DNA from 4 places in the Nitratireductor aquibiodomus genome. Region 2 is predicted to be linked to each of the others. Evidence: riboswitches for the same ligand, from Rfam matches in the RefSeq annotation. Region 2 holds a riboswitch; each other region holds the start of a gene.

Evidence for each region. A riboswitch is a leader RNA that binds a small molecule or an ion and turns the genes downstream of it on or off. The one in region 2 is predicted to bind cobalamin.
Region 1: linked by a shared signal. The riboswitch ahead of BLW55_RS13190 (LLM class flavin-dependent oxidoreductase) and the one ahead of cobW (cobalamin biosynthesis protein CobW) in region 2 are both predicted to bind cobalamin.
Region 3: linked by a shared signal. The riboswitch ahead of metE (5-methyltetrahydropteroyltriglutamate--homocysteine S-methyltransferase) and the one ahead of cobW (cobalamin biosynthesis protein CobW) in region 2 are both predicted to bind cobalamin.
Region 4: linked by a shared signal. The riboswitch ahead of BLW55_RS06020 (ABC transporter substrate-binding protein) and the one ahead of cobW (cobalamin biosynthesis protein CobW) in region 2 are both predicted to bind cobalamin.

The regions. Positions count from the first base shown of each region.
Region 1 covers NZ_FNSL01000001.1:2,760,610-2,764,417, reverse strand. Annotated here, with positions in the region: gene BLW55_RS13200 (FecCD family ABC transporter permease) at 1-268, opposite strand, end outside; gene BLW55_RS13195 (ABC transporter substrate-binding protein) at 290-1,222, opposite strand; gene BLW55_RS13190 (LLM class flavin-dependent oxidoreductase) at 1,276-2,295, opposite strand; cobalamin riboswitch at 2,493-2,688, opposite strand; gene BLW55_RS13185 (sialic acid TRAP transporter substrate-binding protein SiaP) at 3,621-3,808, shown strand, end outside.
Region 2 covers NZ_FNSL01000002.1:210,810-214,617, reverse strand. Annotated here, with positions in the region: gene cobU (bifunctional adenosylcobinamide kinase/adenosylcobinamide-phosphate guanylyltransferase) at 1-389, opposite strand, end outside; gene BLW55_RS20160 (HupE/UreJ family protein) at 405-1,025, opposite strand; cobalamin riboswitch at 1,061-1,260, opposite strand; cobalamin riboswitch at 1,322-1,524, shown strand; gene cobW (cobalamin biosynthesis protein CobW) at 1,700-2,737, shown strand; gene cobN (cobaltochelatase subunit CobN) at 2,742-3,808, shown strand, end outside.
Region 3 covers NZ_FNSL01000001.1:1,251,241-1,255,048, forward strand. Annotated here, with positions in the region: gene BLW55_RS20915 (CbiX/SirB N-terminal domain-containing protein) at 1-226, opposite strand, end outside; cobalamin riboswitch at 185-384, opposite strand; cobalamin riboswitch at 558-757, shown strand; gene metE (5-methyltetrahydropteroyltriglutamate--homocysteine S-methyltransferase) at 851-3,199, shown strand; gene BLW55_RS06035 (superoxide dismutase) at 3,277-3,808, opposite strand, start outside.
Region 4 covers NZ_FNSL01000001.1:1,247,392-1,251,199, forward strand. Annotated here, with positions in the region: gene BLW55_RS06010 (ABC transporter ATP-binding protein) at 1-592, opposite strand, end outside; gene BLW55_RS06015 (FecCD family ABC transporter permease) at 589-1,710, opposite strand; gene BLW55_RS06020 (ABC transporter substrate-binding protein) at 1,738-2,772, opposite strand; cobalamin riboswitch at 2,904-3,095, opposite strand; gene BLW55_RS20910 ((2Fe-2S) ferredoxin domain-containing protein) at 3,143-3,349, opposite strand; gene BLW55_RS20915 (CbiX/SirB N-terminal domain-containing protein) at 3,635-3,808, opposite strand, start outside.

The sequences.
Region 1 (3,808 bases), on a different contig from region 2:
CGCCGGCCACCAGATTGGCGAGAATGGCGACCGCCGTTCCACCGGGTATGTGCACCGAGCCGAACATCAGTCCCGCAATGGCCATACCCAGGAGCAGCCCCACCATCAGGAGAATGACCAGCGCATAGCCTGGCGACCCGCCGCTTGCCGCGCGGGCGAAAGCAACACGGCGAAGAGCCGCGCCTCGCGCAGGCGGTGCTGACTGGAGCACGGCAAGCAGCGCTTCATGGCTGTCTGGGTCGTCCCTCTTCGGGGCGGGAGCATGCATCCCGTGAGTCCCGCTCGCCTGCTATTCGCCCATCCGCTCGGGATGGAAAGCACGGGCCAGTTTCTCCACCGCATCGATGGAGCTCGGCCCCGGCTGGCCCCAGACGGAATCGATCGTGACAAATCTTTCACCGACAATGCCCGGCACGTCCCCGATGGTCGGGTTCGCCTTCAATATCTCGATCCGCCCCTGGCCCAGCTCACCGGCAGGGTCACCGACCACCTGGCCGCCGGCGGTGCCGGAGTAATAGACGACGACGTATTCAGGCATACGCTCGGCGATCTGCTCCCAGGACACCTGACCATAGCGGTTTGCAACATCGCCAAAGATGTTCTCGCCGCCGGCCCGCGACACCACATGCGACAGCATGGTGTTGCCAAGAACGGCGCGTGGGGCGGCCTCTCCGCCGTTGAAGATGAACACCGGTATGGCGTCCGCGCCTTTGAGATCCTCTTCCACTGCAGCGAGCCGTTTTTCAATGTCAGCGATCAGTGCTTCGCCGCGCTCGCGCACGCCAAAGATGGCAGATACGGAGCGGATTTCAGCGTAGAGTTCATCGAAACCGAATTTGCCGAGATTGCAGCCTTCGGTGTTGAGCCGCGTCTTCATGCCCAGATCATGCAACTGGTCGCGCGTGTGGCGGCTTTCGCTGAAGCCGTCAGGATAACCGGCATAGACAAAATCGGCCTCCACCTCGATAAGCTGCTCGGTCGTGGCGACAAGCGGCGAAAGCACGGGAACCTCGTTATACGCCTCTTCATATTGCGGGCTGATCTTGAGGTTCGCCATATAGGAGGTGCCCGCCATGCGGTCTTCCAGCCCAAGCGCCAGCATCATCTCCGTTGCGTTGTTGCTGAGCGTAACGGCCCTTGCCGGCGGTGCGTCATAGGTGGTGGTGACACCGCAGTTCTCATCCGTATAGGGAAAGCCCGCTCCATCTGCGAAAGCAGGCATCGAAGCCGCCAATAGACCCGCGACCGCAAAAGCGCGGAGACCGCCATAACGCATCATGAATTCACTCCTTGCAAAGCCGGCTCATTCCCGGCGTTTTCGAATGGGGATGGAGAAGAGGCCTGCCTGTCGAGAGCCGGGAGCACCTCGGCAGCGAAGAGCTCCATGCCCCTGAGAGCCACATCGTTGGCGATCAAGCCATTGGCGCTGAACAGGCAGCGTATGCTGCTGGAACCCGTGCGTGCCGAAAGCGCGTGCAATTGCGCATGGCATTCCTCGGGTGTCCCCGCGATGGTGAAATCAGCCATCATCAAAGCGCGGCTGCGCGGCTCTGGCGGTGTCATCCCGCGTGCCAGCGCGCGTTCGGCACGGCGCGTGTTCAGTCTATCGAGAAGCGTGTCGACCCGCTCATCAGCTTCAGCCCGGGTCGGAGCAATCACCACATAACGAGAGAGCGACGAGGCCGTGAGCGATGCCCGCGACGCGCCATGCCGTTCAAGTGCGGCGTGAAACACGGGCAATTGCCGCGCCTCGTTCGGTTCGAGACTGAGCAGCAGCGGAAACCCGTTTCGCGCGGCGATGTCGACGGTTTCTTCTGAGACGCCGGCCACGTAGACGGGCGGATGCGGTTTCTGAACCGGAGGCGGTCCGACGGCGACATTGGCGAATTTCCAGGGTCCGGCATCGGCAGAGCAGTGCGGCTTTGTCCACGCTTCGATCATGATCCTGAGCGCTTCGCAGAAGCGGCGGTGCGCATCGTCACGCGAAATCTCCAGCGCGGTGAAAGTCGCGGGCTCCGTGCCACGTCCGATGCCCAAATCGACCCTGCCGCCGCTCTGAAAATCAAGCTGCGCGATCTGCTCGGCCAGCATGAGCGGGTGATAGAGCGGCAGGACGAGGATCGACGTGCCGAAGCGCAGCCGCTCCGTACGCGCCAGGATCTCCGCGCCGAGCAACAGCGTCGACGGATAGGGCAGCGCTTCCCGGGCGAAGTGAAACTCGTTGAACCAGATGCCGCCAAAGCCAAGCGCATCAGCGCGTTCGACGAGGTACATGAGTGCAGCGTGATCGCCCAATGCCCCCTCCCGCGCGAATCCAGCCAGATCAACGCGCATTCGGGCCACCTGCAGCAACCGACGGAAAAAGGCGGAAACGACTCATTTGAAATGATATAACATATCGAAGACGATCGAGCCCGTTAAATCGTCTTGTCGCCGGCAAAGCCGCGCCTGCATGCATTCTGATCCTCCTGCCGGCGCACCTCGTCCGGCGTTCATGGTCAATGCATGAGGCAGGTCTCCTGGCTCGCGGCTCGGACGTTCGCTCCGCCTTCCCGGCTCTGGCCAGTGGCATTGGAAGAACTTGCCGCTTACAGTTGCGAGGGCAGCCCCGGAATTGATCCCGCCAGGAGATCGCACCGGGTTCCCTTTTCATCCGCAGGATGCGGAACCGCATGCGGGAGCGACCCTAGCGGCGAAGCGGTCGCCGCGCAACACACCGCAGCCCGGTTCCATGACAAAATCATCGGCTGGGCCGGGCGAGCCTGAACGCCCTGCCAGTCCTGTGGCCGCGTTCGCTCCGAAGTCCGCCATCCATAGGCGAAAATCCAGGCCTTCCGCTGCATCGCCCTGGCATATCCCGGCGGAAAGCAACCGATGGTGGAACTAAAGCATCGGACCGAAAAGTGGAATCCGGTTTTCGGATTATTCCGATGCTCCATCAAGAATTTAGATCGTCCTTTGTGCGTGCGGATGAACGCACGGCGATCTAGTGTTTGATTTATAAATGAATGTATGCTTCATATATAAACATTGAGCACGCCGGTTGGATGGCTGCTCACCTCGGGGGGTGCAGTCGGGTGGACACGTCTCGTTTAATGGGCAGCTCTGATCGAGCGACAATCTGCGGGCAGAATGCCGGACTTCCGTGCGCCCTGACCTGCTTTCAGCCTGCAACCACAGGCTCTGCGTCGAGGCGGTCGGTGCTTTGACCGGGCGACTTCAGACGCTTTGGAGCGCCATCACGAGCATCGCCGGCTCAAACCATGCCGGGCGCACCATGCCGGTGACGACAGTAAACTGCCCGCCATCGTGGCCTCACAGGAGGTGTGGGGCTTTGTGATGATATTCAACACATGCCGATCATCAGTTTTACCGCCGTGTCCAGCAAGGAGGGCTGCCGGCGTATTCGTACATGCCGATCATCTGCATGAGCATTTCGTCGATCTTCGCATCGCCGAAAACGGAGCTGTCATGGCTCCGTAAACGCCCTGGTTCTCCCCCGCAATGAGGGGAGGGAGGACGGGAGTGCTCCGCTTCCTTCAAACGGAGACAGCGGGGCAATAACAGGTGCCTGATGCAGCTACACCGGGAGAAGCTGCTCATTTCTTTTGGGAGGAACCATGTTGAAACTATCCAGACTTCGCGCGCTCTCCATCGGAGCCGCTGTGGCCATCGCCGCCAGTGCAACAGCCACCCTCGCCCAGGACGTCCTGAAGTTCGGTCACGTCTACGAGGCTTCCACGCCCTACCATGCTGCGGCGCTTCGCGCGGCCGAGCTTCTCGAAGAAGCAACCGGGGGCCGCTACAA
Region 2 (3,808 bases):
AAGCCGACCTCATTCGAAACGAGAACCGTGGTTCCCTCTCTCGCGGCAAGGGCTGCAAGCAGTCTCTCGGCGGCAGGCTTTGGATCATGGTCGTTCAGCATGAGGTTGCTGAGCCACAGGGTGAGGCAATCGACCAGAACCGTTTCGCGGGCCGGTAGTTCCTCAAGCACACCCGGCAGGTCGAGCGGGGCGTCGTGCGTCTGCCACGCCCCCGCCACCGCCTCCTTGCGCCGCGCGCGGTGCATGGCGATGCGTTCGCGCATCTCGTCATCGAAGGCCTGCGCCGTGGCGATGTAGTGCCAGGGCGCCGGTGCGGCCTCGATCAGCCTCTCGGCATGGCGGCTCTTGCCGGAGCGCGCGCCGCCCAGAACGAAATGAAGGGATCGCATCGCTATTTTGCCGGCTCAGCCGACAAGATGCCCGGCAAGGAAGGTCACGCCAACGCCAAGGATGGCGGCACCGGCAAGCCGGGGCTGCATGGCCTCAATGGCCCAGCCACGCGACTGGACCAGAAAATATGCGCCGAGCGCGATGGCGCTCTGGATTGCGGCGAGGCCGGCGAGATAGGCGATGAGCGGCGTCTCCTCGCTGCCGACAATGGCCTCGCCGAAGGCATAGCCATGGAACACGCCGACCACCAGAAACAGCGCGAAGACGAGTATTTGATTCTCCACCGCCCGGCCGCGCGCCAGAAGCCAGCCGCCGGCAAGAACGCTTGCCGCGATGATGATTTCAGCCGCCGGCAGATCGAGCAGCATCAGGTGCAGACCGACGCCGATCAGCGAACCGGCGACGAAGAGAAGCGGCGCGAAAAGGCTCATGCCGGCGACAGCGGCAATGAGGCCGGCAGCGACGATGAAGGCGAGATGGTCAAGCCCGATCACGGGATGGGCGAGCCCTGATACCAGCCCTTCGTAAAGGGTCGTGGGCGTTTCTCCACCCATGGCATGATGGGCCTCGGCGCCAGTTGCGAAGAGCGATGAAAAAACGAATGCGGAAAAAATGCGTGCGATACGCGAGGTCATGTCCGGTCCTTTCCCCTCCACCCGAGGGATACGGTGTTTCTTTCAGGTTGTCGGCAGGTTTCCTGGCTCACGGGTCGCAGCGTTTTCCAGCCTTCCCAAGACAAAAAGCCTCAGTGGCGATCAGGAAAATGCTCACCGCTTACAGTTGCGGGGGCAGCCATGGCCTTGGCGCTTTTGGCGCCGCACCATGTTCCCTCTGGTCCGCTTCAGCGGAACCGACAGCGGGCGGAGCATACAAGAATCGCCACGCCCCGCAATCGCTTTGTTGCCCGCATTGACAGACCCGTCGGGCGAGCCGTAAATGCGCGATAGACGGTCCTCTTCCCTCAAGGGAGGAGGCTAAGAGGGAATGCGGTGCGGGCCTTGCCCAATGCCGCAGCTGTCCCCGCAACTGTAAGCGGAGAGCGCACCTGACACGCCACTGGGGCAACGCCCTGGGAAGGCTGGAGAGCGCAGCGACCCGTGAGCCAGGAAACCTGCCGTCTGAAAGTGAAATCCTGACCGCCTGGCGGGTGTCCCGGGCAAGGAGTGTACATTATGACTGCCGACAGCGCCGCTGCGCGCCTTCTCCCGATCATTCATGGTGTCTCTGCCGGTACGCGGCCGCGAAAGCCCCGTGTGCCCCTCACCCGCGTCTTATCGTTCTCCACACTCCATCACCTGAAGGATATACCATGACAACGCGTTTCGACCGGGTTCCCTGCACCGTCGTGACCGGCTTTCTCGGCGCCGGCAAGACGACGCTCATCCGCAACATTCTGGAAGGGGCAAACGGCAAGCGGCTTGCCATCATCGTCAACGAATTCGGCGATGCGGGCGTCGATGGCGAGGTGCTGAAAAACTGCGGGCTCGACAATTGCCCGGAGGAAAACGTGCTGGAACTGGCCAATGGCTGCATCTGCTGCACCGTGGCCGACGATTTCGTGCCCGCGCTCGACCAGATCCTCGCCCGCGAGCCGAAGGTGGATCACATCCTGATCGAGACCTCGGGCCTGGCATTGCCCAAGCCGCTGGTGCAGGCCTTCCAGTGGCCAGCGATCAAGAATCGCGTCACCGTCGATGGCGTCATTGCGGTGGTGGACGGGCCGGCGCTGGCCGATGGCCGGGTCGCCTCCGACATGGATGCACTCGCCGCGCAGCGCGCCGCCGATGAAACGCTCGATCATGACGATCCCGTGGAAGAAGTGTTCGACGATCAGGTGGCCTGCGCCGATCTCATCGTATTGTCCAAGAGCGATCTTCTGGACGCGGAAGGCAATGAGCGCGCCCGCGCCCGCATCGAAGATCATCTGTCGCGCAATGTGCAGGTCGTGCCGAGCGCCCATGGCAAGGTGGACCCGGCGCTGCTGCTCGGTCTCGGCCTCGCGGTGGAAGACGACATCGAGAACCGCAAGACGCATCACGACGACCCGCACGATCATGAGCACGACGATTTCGACACATTCGTTGTCGACCTGCCGCCGGTCCTGCGCCCCGAAGATCTGGAAAAGCGGGTCAATGCGGTGGTGGAGACAGGCGAGGTTCTGCGCCTCAAGGGGTTCGCCCATGTGAAGGGCAAGCCCATGCGTCTTCAGGTGCAGGCCGTGGGCCCGCGCGTTTCGCATCATTACGACCGTCCGTGGAAGGCCGGTGAAGCTGCCGAAACGCGGCTCGTCGTGATCGGCCTCAAGGGCATCGACCGCGCGCGCATCGAAAGCCTTCTCTCGGCCTGATCCGATGCACATCCTCGCCACCACCACCGCCTCTCTGGACGATTTGATCGAACCTGTCGATCTGCAACAGTCGCCGGCGGACATGGTGGCGCTGTCGTTCACCGACAGCGATCTGGCGGGGATTGCCTCTGCGTGGCAGACCGGGCGCGAGGCCCTGCCCTCGCTGCGCCTTGCCGCGCTGCGCGATCTGAGACACCCCATGTCGGTCGATCTGTGGATCGACAACACGGCAGCGCATGCCCGCACCATTCTGGTGCGGGTGCTTGGGGGCTATGAGTGGTGGCGCTATGGCTGCGACCGGCTGGCGGAACTTGCGCGAGACAAGGGCATCGCGCTGGCGCTATTACCCGGCGAATGCCATCAGGACGATCCGCGCCTTGCCGAGCGTTCCACCGTTTCGGCTGAAGCGCGCGCGGCGCTGCTTGCCTGCTTTCGCGAGGGCGGACCGGACAATATGCGCGCGCTGACCATGCAGATGGCGTGCCTTGCGGGACAGGATATCGAAGCGCCGGAAGCCGAGCCGGTCGCCAAGGCCGGCTTCTATGCGCCGGGCCATGGCATTGTGGAGGCAGGTTTTTTCGCCGCGCAGCCCGGCAGGGCAATCGTTGCGATCCTCTTTTATCGCTCCATGCTGCTTGCCAGCGATGTCGCGCCCATCGACGCGCTGGTGGAGGCGCTTGAGGAACAGGGTCTTTGCGCCGTCCCGATCTTTGTTTCCAGCCTGCGGGACCCGGTTGCCGCCGGTTTCGTGCAGGACGCCGTGGAGAGGCTGAAGCCGCAGGCGCTTATCACCGCGACAGCCTTTTCCAGCGGCGCGGAGCCCGGCGAGAAAACGCTGTTCGACCGGTTTGGCGTGCCGGTTTTTCAGGTGGTCACCGCCACCACGCGGCGCGAAGCGTGGCAGGAAGGCCAGCGCGGTCTGGCGCCCGCTGACCTTGCGATGCATGTGGTGCTGCCGGAGCTCGATGGCCGTCTGATGGCGGGTGCGATTTCCTTCAAGGACGAGGCGGCGCTGGATGAAGGGCTGTCCTTCGGCGTTCAGCGCAACCGGCCCGAACCCGCGCGCATAAG
Region 3 (3,808 bases), on a different contig from region 2:
GAGGTGCAGCAGCAAAAGCCGACTTTGCAAGAAGCAGGATCGCGCGGCTTCCCTGCCCTTCATTCAATAATGCATTCGTATCCACTGCCATTCCTCGAGCTGATGCGATCGGGAACGGCAGGGAGATCGCGCGTCGGAACCGGATATTCCGAAGCACGCGCTCCTGTGGCATATCCCGACCACGGAACTTCACACGATCAGGCAGGTCTCCTGGCTTGCGGCTCATCACAGCTTCACCCGTCTTCCCGGCATAACGCCAGTGACATGATCGGCAAAGCGGCTCGTCGCTCACAGTTGCGGGTCAGCTCCGGATTTGAACCGGATTCCCTCTTAGCCGCCGACCGAGACAGGTCTGCCGACGGAACCTTGACCGCTTCGAAAAGTATACGCAGACCCGCGCCTGTCAACCTTCTGCCGGCCGACCCGCGCGCGCACATGGACCAACTCCGGAACAGGATTTCCCGACAGCTAAAATAGAGAGGCACATCACCCCTCAGACAAGAGGTAAAGATATAAACATTTCTTTATATCATTCTTGACTTTCCGCCGCATTGCGAGGAATCTGGGCGCGTCGTGGTTCTCGAACCTGCCTTCAGGCGGATTCGGGCTAAGAGGGAAGCCGGTTCAAATCCGGCGCTGCCCCCGCAACTGTCAGCGGCGAGCCGAAATCCATTCAAGTCACTGGACAGACGTCCGGGAAGACGGATCAAGGCCGAGACCCGTGAGCCAGGAGACCTGCCATGACGAAACAACGTCAACGGGCGGGGTGTCCGGTGTTCGTCATGCGGCGGCCGTTCAGGCCGCGGTCTGCGTACGCCTCCCCCCTGCCCCAAACAGCATCGGGTGTGCCATGTCTGAACGTTCAATTCCTGTCTCCACGCTCGGCGTGCCGCGTATCGGCCGCCGCCGAGAACTGAAACTCGCCCTTGAAAGCCATTGGTCCGGCAAAAGCAGCGCAGAAACCCTTCTCCAGACTGCAAGGGAACTCAGGGCCGAGAACTGGAAGGAGCAGCGCGATCGTGGCGTTGCAATCATCCCTTCCAATGATTTCTCACTCTACGATCAGGTGCTGGACACCAGTGTGATGGTCGGCGCGGTTCCGGCAGACTATGGCTGGCAGGGTGGCCCGGTGCCGCTTGAAGTCTATTTCGCAATGGCGCGCGGCAGCCAGGGCTCCAGGGATGCGGGATGCGAGCACCCCGGGCACCCCGGCCACTCCGGCGGCCACAAAGCGCAGGAAATGACCAAATGGTTCGACACCAATTACCACTACATGGTGCCGGCATTCTCCGACGACCAGGTCTTCGCCCTCTCCTCCACCAAGCCGCTGGATGAGTTTCTCGAAGCAAAAGCGCTCGGCATCCATACCCGGCCCGTACTCCTTGGTCCGATCACCTTCCTCAAACTCGGCAAGTCCAGCGATGCAGGCTACGATCCGCTTGCGCTTCTGCCGCGCCTGCTGCCTGTTTATGAAGAACTGCTTCGCAAGCTGAAGGAGGCCGGAGCGGACTGGGTACAGATTGATGAGCCGGCCCTCGTCACCGACCTCATTCCCAACGAACAGGATGCCTATCGGCTTGCCTACCGGAAGCTTGCAGCCGCTGCCCCAGATCTCCGGATCATGCTTGCAACCTATTTCGGCGGGCTCGGCGGCAATCTGGAAACCGCGCTTTCCCTGCCTGTGGCCGGCCTTCACCTGGACCTCGTTCGCGCGCCGGAGCAACTCGACGCGGTGCTCGCCGCTGCGCGGCCGGATCTGGTTCTGTCGCTTGGCGTGATCAACGGCCGCAACATCTGGCGCGCTGATCTGGCTTCCCTCGCAGACAGGCTCGGGCCCGTCGTCAAGGCGCGCGGCGCAGCGATGGTCCAGCTCGCTCCGTCCTGCTCGCTGCTCCATATCCCCATCGATCTGGAACTGGAAACCACGCTCGACGCCGACCTGCGCTCCTGGCTTGCATTCGCCCTGCAGAAAATGGACGAACTTCATGTGCTCTCCGATGTTCTGTCCGGGAACGGAGCAGACGTTGCCGGTGCCCTGAAAGCAGCAGCCGATGCCGTCGCCGCGCGGCACGCCTCCCCCAAGGTCAGCGACCCTCTGGTTCAGGGCCGCATGGCGCGGATCAACGACGAGATGAAGACGCGCGGCGCCACGTTTGTCGAGCGCCAGAAGCTACAGGCTACCCGGCTCGGCCTGCCCGCCTTTCCGACCACCACGATCGGCTCCTTCCCGCAGACGCCAGAGGTTCGCAAGGCAAGAGCCGCACATGCACGCGGCGAGCTTAGCTTTGTCGACTACGACACGTTCCTGAAGAAGGAAACCGAAGCGACGATCCGCTGGCAGGAGGACGTCGGCCTCGATGTGCTGGTCCATGGCGAGTTCGAGCGCAACGACATGGTTCAGTATTTCGGCGAGCAGCTTTCCGGCTTCGCCTTCACCCAGCACGCCTGGGTGCAAAGCTATGGATCGCGCTATGTCAGACCGCCGGTTATCTACGGCGACGTATCCAGGCCCACTCCGATGACCGTTTCGTGGTGGCAGTATGCCCAGTCGCTGACGGACAGGCCGGTCAAGGGCATGCTGACTGGCCCTGTGACCATTCTCAACTGGTCTTTCGTGCGCGACGACATTCCGCGTAGCGAGACCTGCCGGCAGATCGCGCTTGCCATTCGCGACGAGGTCCGTGACCTTGAGGCAGCGGGTGCGCGCATTATCCAGATCGACGAAGCGGCCCTGCGCGAAGGCCTGCCGCTACGCCATGCGGACTGGAAGCACTATCTCGACTGGGCAGTGGAGAGCTTCCGCATTTCGGCCAGCGGGGTTTCGGATGAAACCCAGATTCACACCCATATGTGCTATTCGGAGTTCAACGACATAATCGACGCCATCGCCGCCATGGACGCGGATGTGATCTCCATCGAGACATCGCGCTCGAGGATGGAATTGCTCGATGCCTTCAAAACCTTCAAATATCCCAATGAGATCGGACCAGGCGTCTACGACATCCACTCGCCGCGCGTCCCCGAAATTGGTGAGATGACGGCGTTGCTTTCGCTGGCGCGCCAGCGCCTTGCCGGGGAGCAGATCTGGGTCAATCCGGACTGCGGCCTGAAGACCCGCAAATGGGACGAAGTGCGTCCCGCCCTGGTCAACATGGTTGCCGCCGCCCGCACGATGCGCACCGAAAACGCAAGCGCCTGACACCTGTAAACGCCGCCGGCTCTCAAGGCCGGCGGCGCACCGGACTTAGGGGAAGGCCATATCAACAGGTCCTGACCCTAAGCCCCGATGGCACTCTCATAGCGCTCGGCCACTATCTCCCAGTTGACGAGACCTTCCAGAAAAGCATCGACATATCTGGGACGCAGATTGCGGTAATCGATGTAGTAGGAGTGTTCCCAGACATCGCAGGTCAACAATGCCGACTTGCCTTCTGTCAGCGGCGTGTCGGCATTGCCCGTCTTGGCAATGGCGAGCTTCTCGCCATCAAAAACGAGCCATGCCCATCCGCTTCCGAACTGCGCAATGCAGGCCGCCTTGAACTCTTCCTTGAAACGGTCAACCGACCCGAAATCGGCAATCAGGTGCTTTTCGAGATTCCCCGGAACCGCGCCGCCGCCACCGGCCTTCATGCCAAGCCAGAAATGGCTGTGGTTCCAGTGCTGGCCAGCCTGATTGAACAGGCCGCTTTCGGCCGGCTTGTTGGCGCTCGTCAAAATGACCTCTTCAAGGCTCATGTGCCGATAGGTGCTGTCTGCCGTTAACGCGTTGAGCTTGTCGACATAGGCCTTGTGGTGCCTGCCGTGATGG
Region 4 (3,808 bases), on a different contig from region 2:
GATCGTGTATGGCGACCAGAATGCCGACACCCCGCTCGCGCACCTGATCGGCCAGAAACCGCAGGCTGAAAAGCTGGTTGCCAATATCAAGGGCGCTCGTCGGCTCATCGAGCACGATAAGCGGCGTCTGTTGCGAAAGGGCGCGCGCAAGCATGACGCGCTGGCGTTCTCCGCCGCTGAGCGCATCAAGGGAGCGGAACGCAAGGCTGGAAAGATTGAGCTTTTCCAGAACTTCCTCCACCAGCGCAATGTCGCACGCGCCCGGGCTCATACCCATATAGGGCGTTCGCCCCAGAAGACAGGCATCGAAAACGCTGACCGGAAAACCGTCCGGCGTGCGCTGGGGAACATAAGCCACGAGCCGCGCCCGCTCCCTTGCCGAAATGCCAGCGATGTCGCGCCCGTCGAGCAGGACCCGGCCGCTTTCGAGACGCGTCTGACCGAGCATCGCGCGGACCAGCGTGGATTTGCCGGCGCCATTTGGCCCTACCAGACCGACGATTTCGCCAGGTCCCACCCGTAACGATATGCCGTCGAGAACGGCGTTGTCGTTCAGCACCCGCCGCAGATTGTGCGCTTCAAGAAGGGTCATGCGAAAGCCTCCCGCCGCCGCGACACGATCAGGTGCAGAAAGACCGGAACACCAACGAAGGCAACGACAATGCCCACCGGAAGGACCGTCGGGCTGAAAGCCAGCCGCCCGATCGTGTCGGCGGCCAGAAGAAGCGCTGCGCCGCAGATTGCTGCGAAGGGCAGCAGAAGCCGGTGATCACCGCCGATCATCATGCGTGCCAGATGCGGCCCGATCAGTCCAACGAACCCGATGACGCCCACAAAGCTGATGACCGAGGCTGCGGAGACGACGGAAAAGAGAATGGCGAAGGTGCGCAGACGGCGCACATCGACGCCCAGCGAACGCGCGACATCATCGCCGGCGACGGTGAGTGCGTTGAGCTGCCAGGCCCTTGCCTGGATCGGAATGAGCACCGCGAAGAGAACAGCGGCGCACAGATAGACCGCATCCCACTGCACCCCGTTGAGGCTGCCAAACGTCCAGTGCACGACACGGGCCAGCTGCTCTTCGGTGGCGACAAACTGGACCGCAGCGGTCAATGCGCTGAACAGATACATCAGCGCAATGCCGGTGAGGATCATCGCCTGTGCCCCCATACCCCGCCACCAGCTCAACGAAAAAACGGCGAACGCGCACAGAAGCGCACAGACAAAGGCCGACAGGGGGACGAAATAGACGCCTGCCGCCTGAAGACCGATACCGAACATGATGGCGACGGAAGCCCCAAAACCGGCAGCCGAGGAAACGCCGATCGTATAGGGGCTGACGAGCGGATTGCGGGTAATGGCCTGCATGAGAACGCCGGACACGGACAGGGCAGCGCCGGCCACCAGCGCCATCACCACACGCGGCAGGCGCAGGTAAAGCAGAACCCGCGCCGCCTGTTCGTCCGATGATCCTGGCAAATAGCCGAGGCTTGCCCGCTCCATGAGAACGAGCGCAAGCGTTACGACACTTGTATCGTTGATGCCACGTACGGAAACCGATGCGGCGGCAATCATCAAAAGCGCGAATGACAGGGCGATCAGCAGAATGCGTCGCCGTCCGCCCTCCCGATACCGGGCGGCAAGGCCCCTGCCTTTTTCGACCGAGGCGGCACCTGTACCCCCGGCTTCGGTTTCAAGCGTATCGGTCATCGGCCCCGCCCCGTCATGTCAGCTTGCTCAGAAGTCGCCTTGATAGGTCATGCCCGGCTGATAGGGCAGTCCCTGGAAGTCCTCGACCCAGCGACGCATGGCCTCTTCCGGATCGACATCCTTGAACAGCTCTGGATGCGCCCATTTGGCGATCTGCAGCGCGCCGGTGATCTTCGAGGAGCCGCCGGCGAGGTAGTAGTTGATGACGTAGACGTTCTTCGCCTCTGCCGCCGGCGTGGCGCGGATGTCCTCACGCGCCATCAGCCCGTCCCATGTCGTCTTGTACTGCTCTTGGGGGATGGTCGTGTAAGCGCCCGGTTCCAGCTTCACGATCAGCGACGGCACGCGCGCGACCAGTTCCTCCGGATCGATGGTGAAGGCGTTGGGATTGCCACGCGCGGCCGGCTCGTCCTCAATGACGATTTCGCCAAAAACGTTCCTGCCGCCACCGGCTTCGATCATGTCGTGCCAGCCAGAGCCCGGCGTGACCGTCACCAGCGGGCGCTTCTCCTCCAGATAAACCGGCACCGGCTCGACGCCCTCAAGCCGCTCGGCCAGAAGCGCTTTGTAATCCTCATAATAGGCAGCGAGATCGGCCGCCCGCTCTTCGCGACCGAAGAGTTTGCCCATCAGCTTGACGTTCTCGACATGCTTGAGCGTATCCCAGGAGGTTACGACCAGAACCGGAATTCCGAACGGCTCAAGCTGGCGCGCCGCCTCCTCGTAAACGCCGTTGCGCGGCAGAATGACGAGATCCGGCCTCTTGGCGATGATGGCCTCGTAATTGGGCTCGCTCTGCCCCTGGCCCACCACGTCGTCGGGGCCGAATTCCGGCCAGTAGGCAGGATCGCGATAGGTGCTGGCGCCGGTGCCAACCACCTGCTCGATGGCGCCGATGGCGCGCGCGAATTCAACCGAATAGCGGTTGAAGATCACAGCGCGCTTGACGGGCAGGTCGACATCGACCTGACGCCCGACATCATCGGTAATGGTTTCTGCGAAAGCGGATTGGGAGAGTGACAGCGCGACAATGGCAGCGCCGAGAACGGACTTGAACAACATGATCACCTCGATCGACACGGGGCGCCGGGAGGTGCGTGAAAGAGCGCCCGCATCGACCGAATGCGCCGCAAGGCGTCCTTGCACCCCGCGAGACCGGTCTACGCTACCCTCTTGCCGGACACCTCGCCGACAATTGCGTTTGCGCCAAGGCCGGTCTCCTGGCTCGCGGCTCAAGCGTTCGAATATCCCTTCCCGGCCGACTGACCAGTGGATCGATACCGAACTCGCCGCCTACAGTTGCGAGGGCAGCCGCAGACTGGGACGAACCCGTCCTGCGTTCCCGTTTCATCCGACGTTGCGGAACCGTGGCGCGCAATCGTTAACCTGATCGGACCTGCAAGGCCAACCGTTTTCCTCCCCGCCGCTACCATTACCTGTTTAAAGTCCCGCGAAGCCGCTGTTTGCGACCGGTCGGCTCATAGGCGAAATCGGCGACAACGCGTCCCCCAAGCAGGTGCTCTTCAATGATGCGGTCTATCGCATCCTCATTCACGCCATCGTAATAGGCGCCTTCGGGAAATACCTGAAGAACCGGCGCGAGATTGCAGGGGCCGAGACAGGTTGCTTTCGCGGTCATGGTGCCATCCCCCGTGTTGCGCAGGTTCAGTTCCTTCTGCCGGTTGCGCAAATGACACTACAGAACGTCCGCCCCGGCAGCGTTGCACGCCCCGCCCTCACACACCAGAACCCGTCTTTTCTGCGCCGGCACCAGAGAGCCTTCCCGTACCGGAGTTTCAGCGGGAGGAACGGCCGGCTCCTGAGCAATGTCGCCGATGAGACCGCCAAGAAGCCGTTCAAAATGTGCACTGCGAGCAATGTCGGATGCTATGCGGATGGGTGGCCAGCCGCCGGATGTTTCGGCTTACCAGCGCCGGAGCGATTTCGACAGCCAGTTCCGGAAGCTCGGCTCCATCGGAAGCAGGAGCGGGACAACCACGATCTCAGAATAATGTTCTGCCCGCAGTTCCAGAAGTGCGGACCGCAAGGACGGCGTCCCCTGTTCGGAGAAACAGTACTGAACCGCCGTCACACCTTC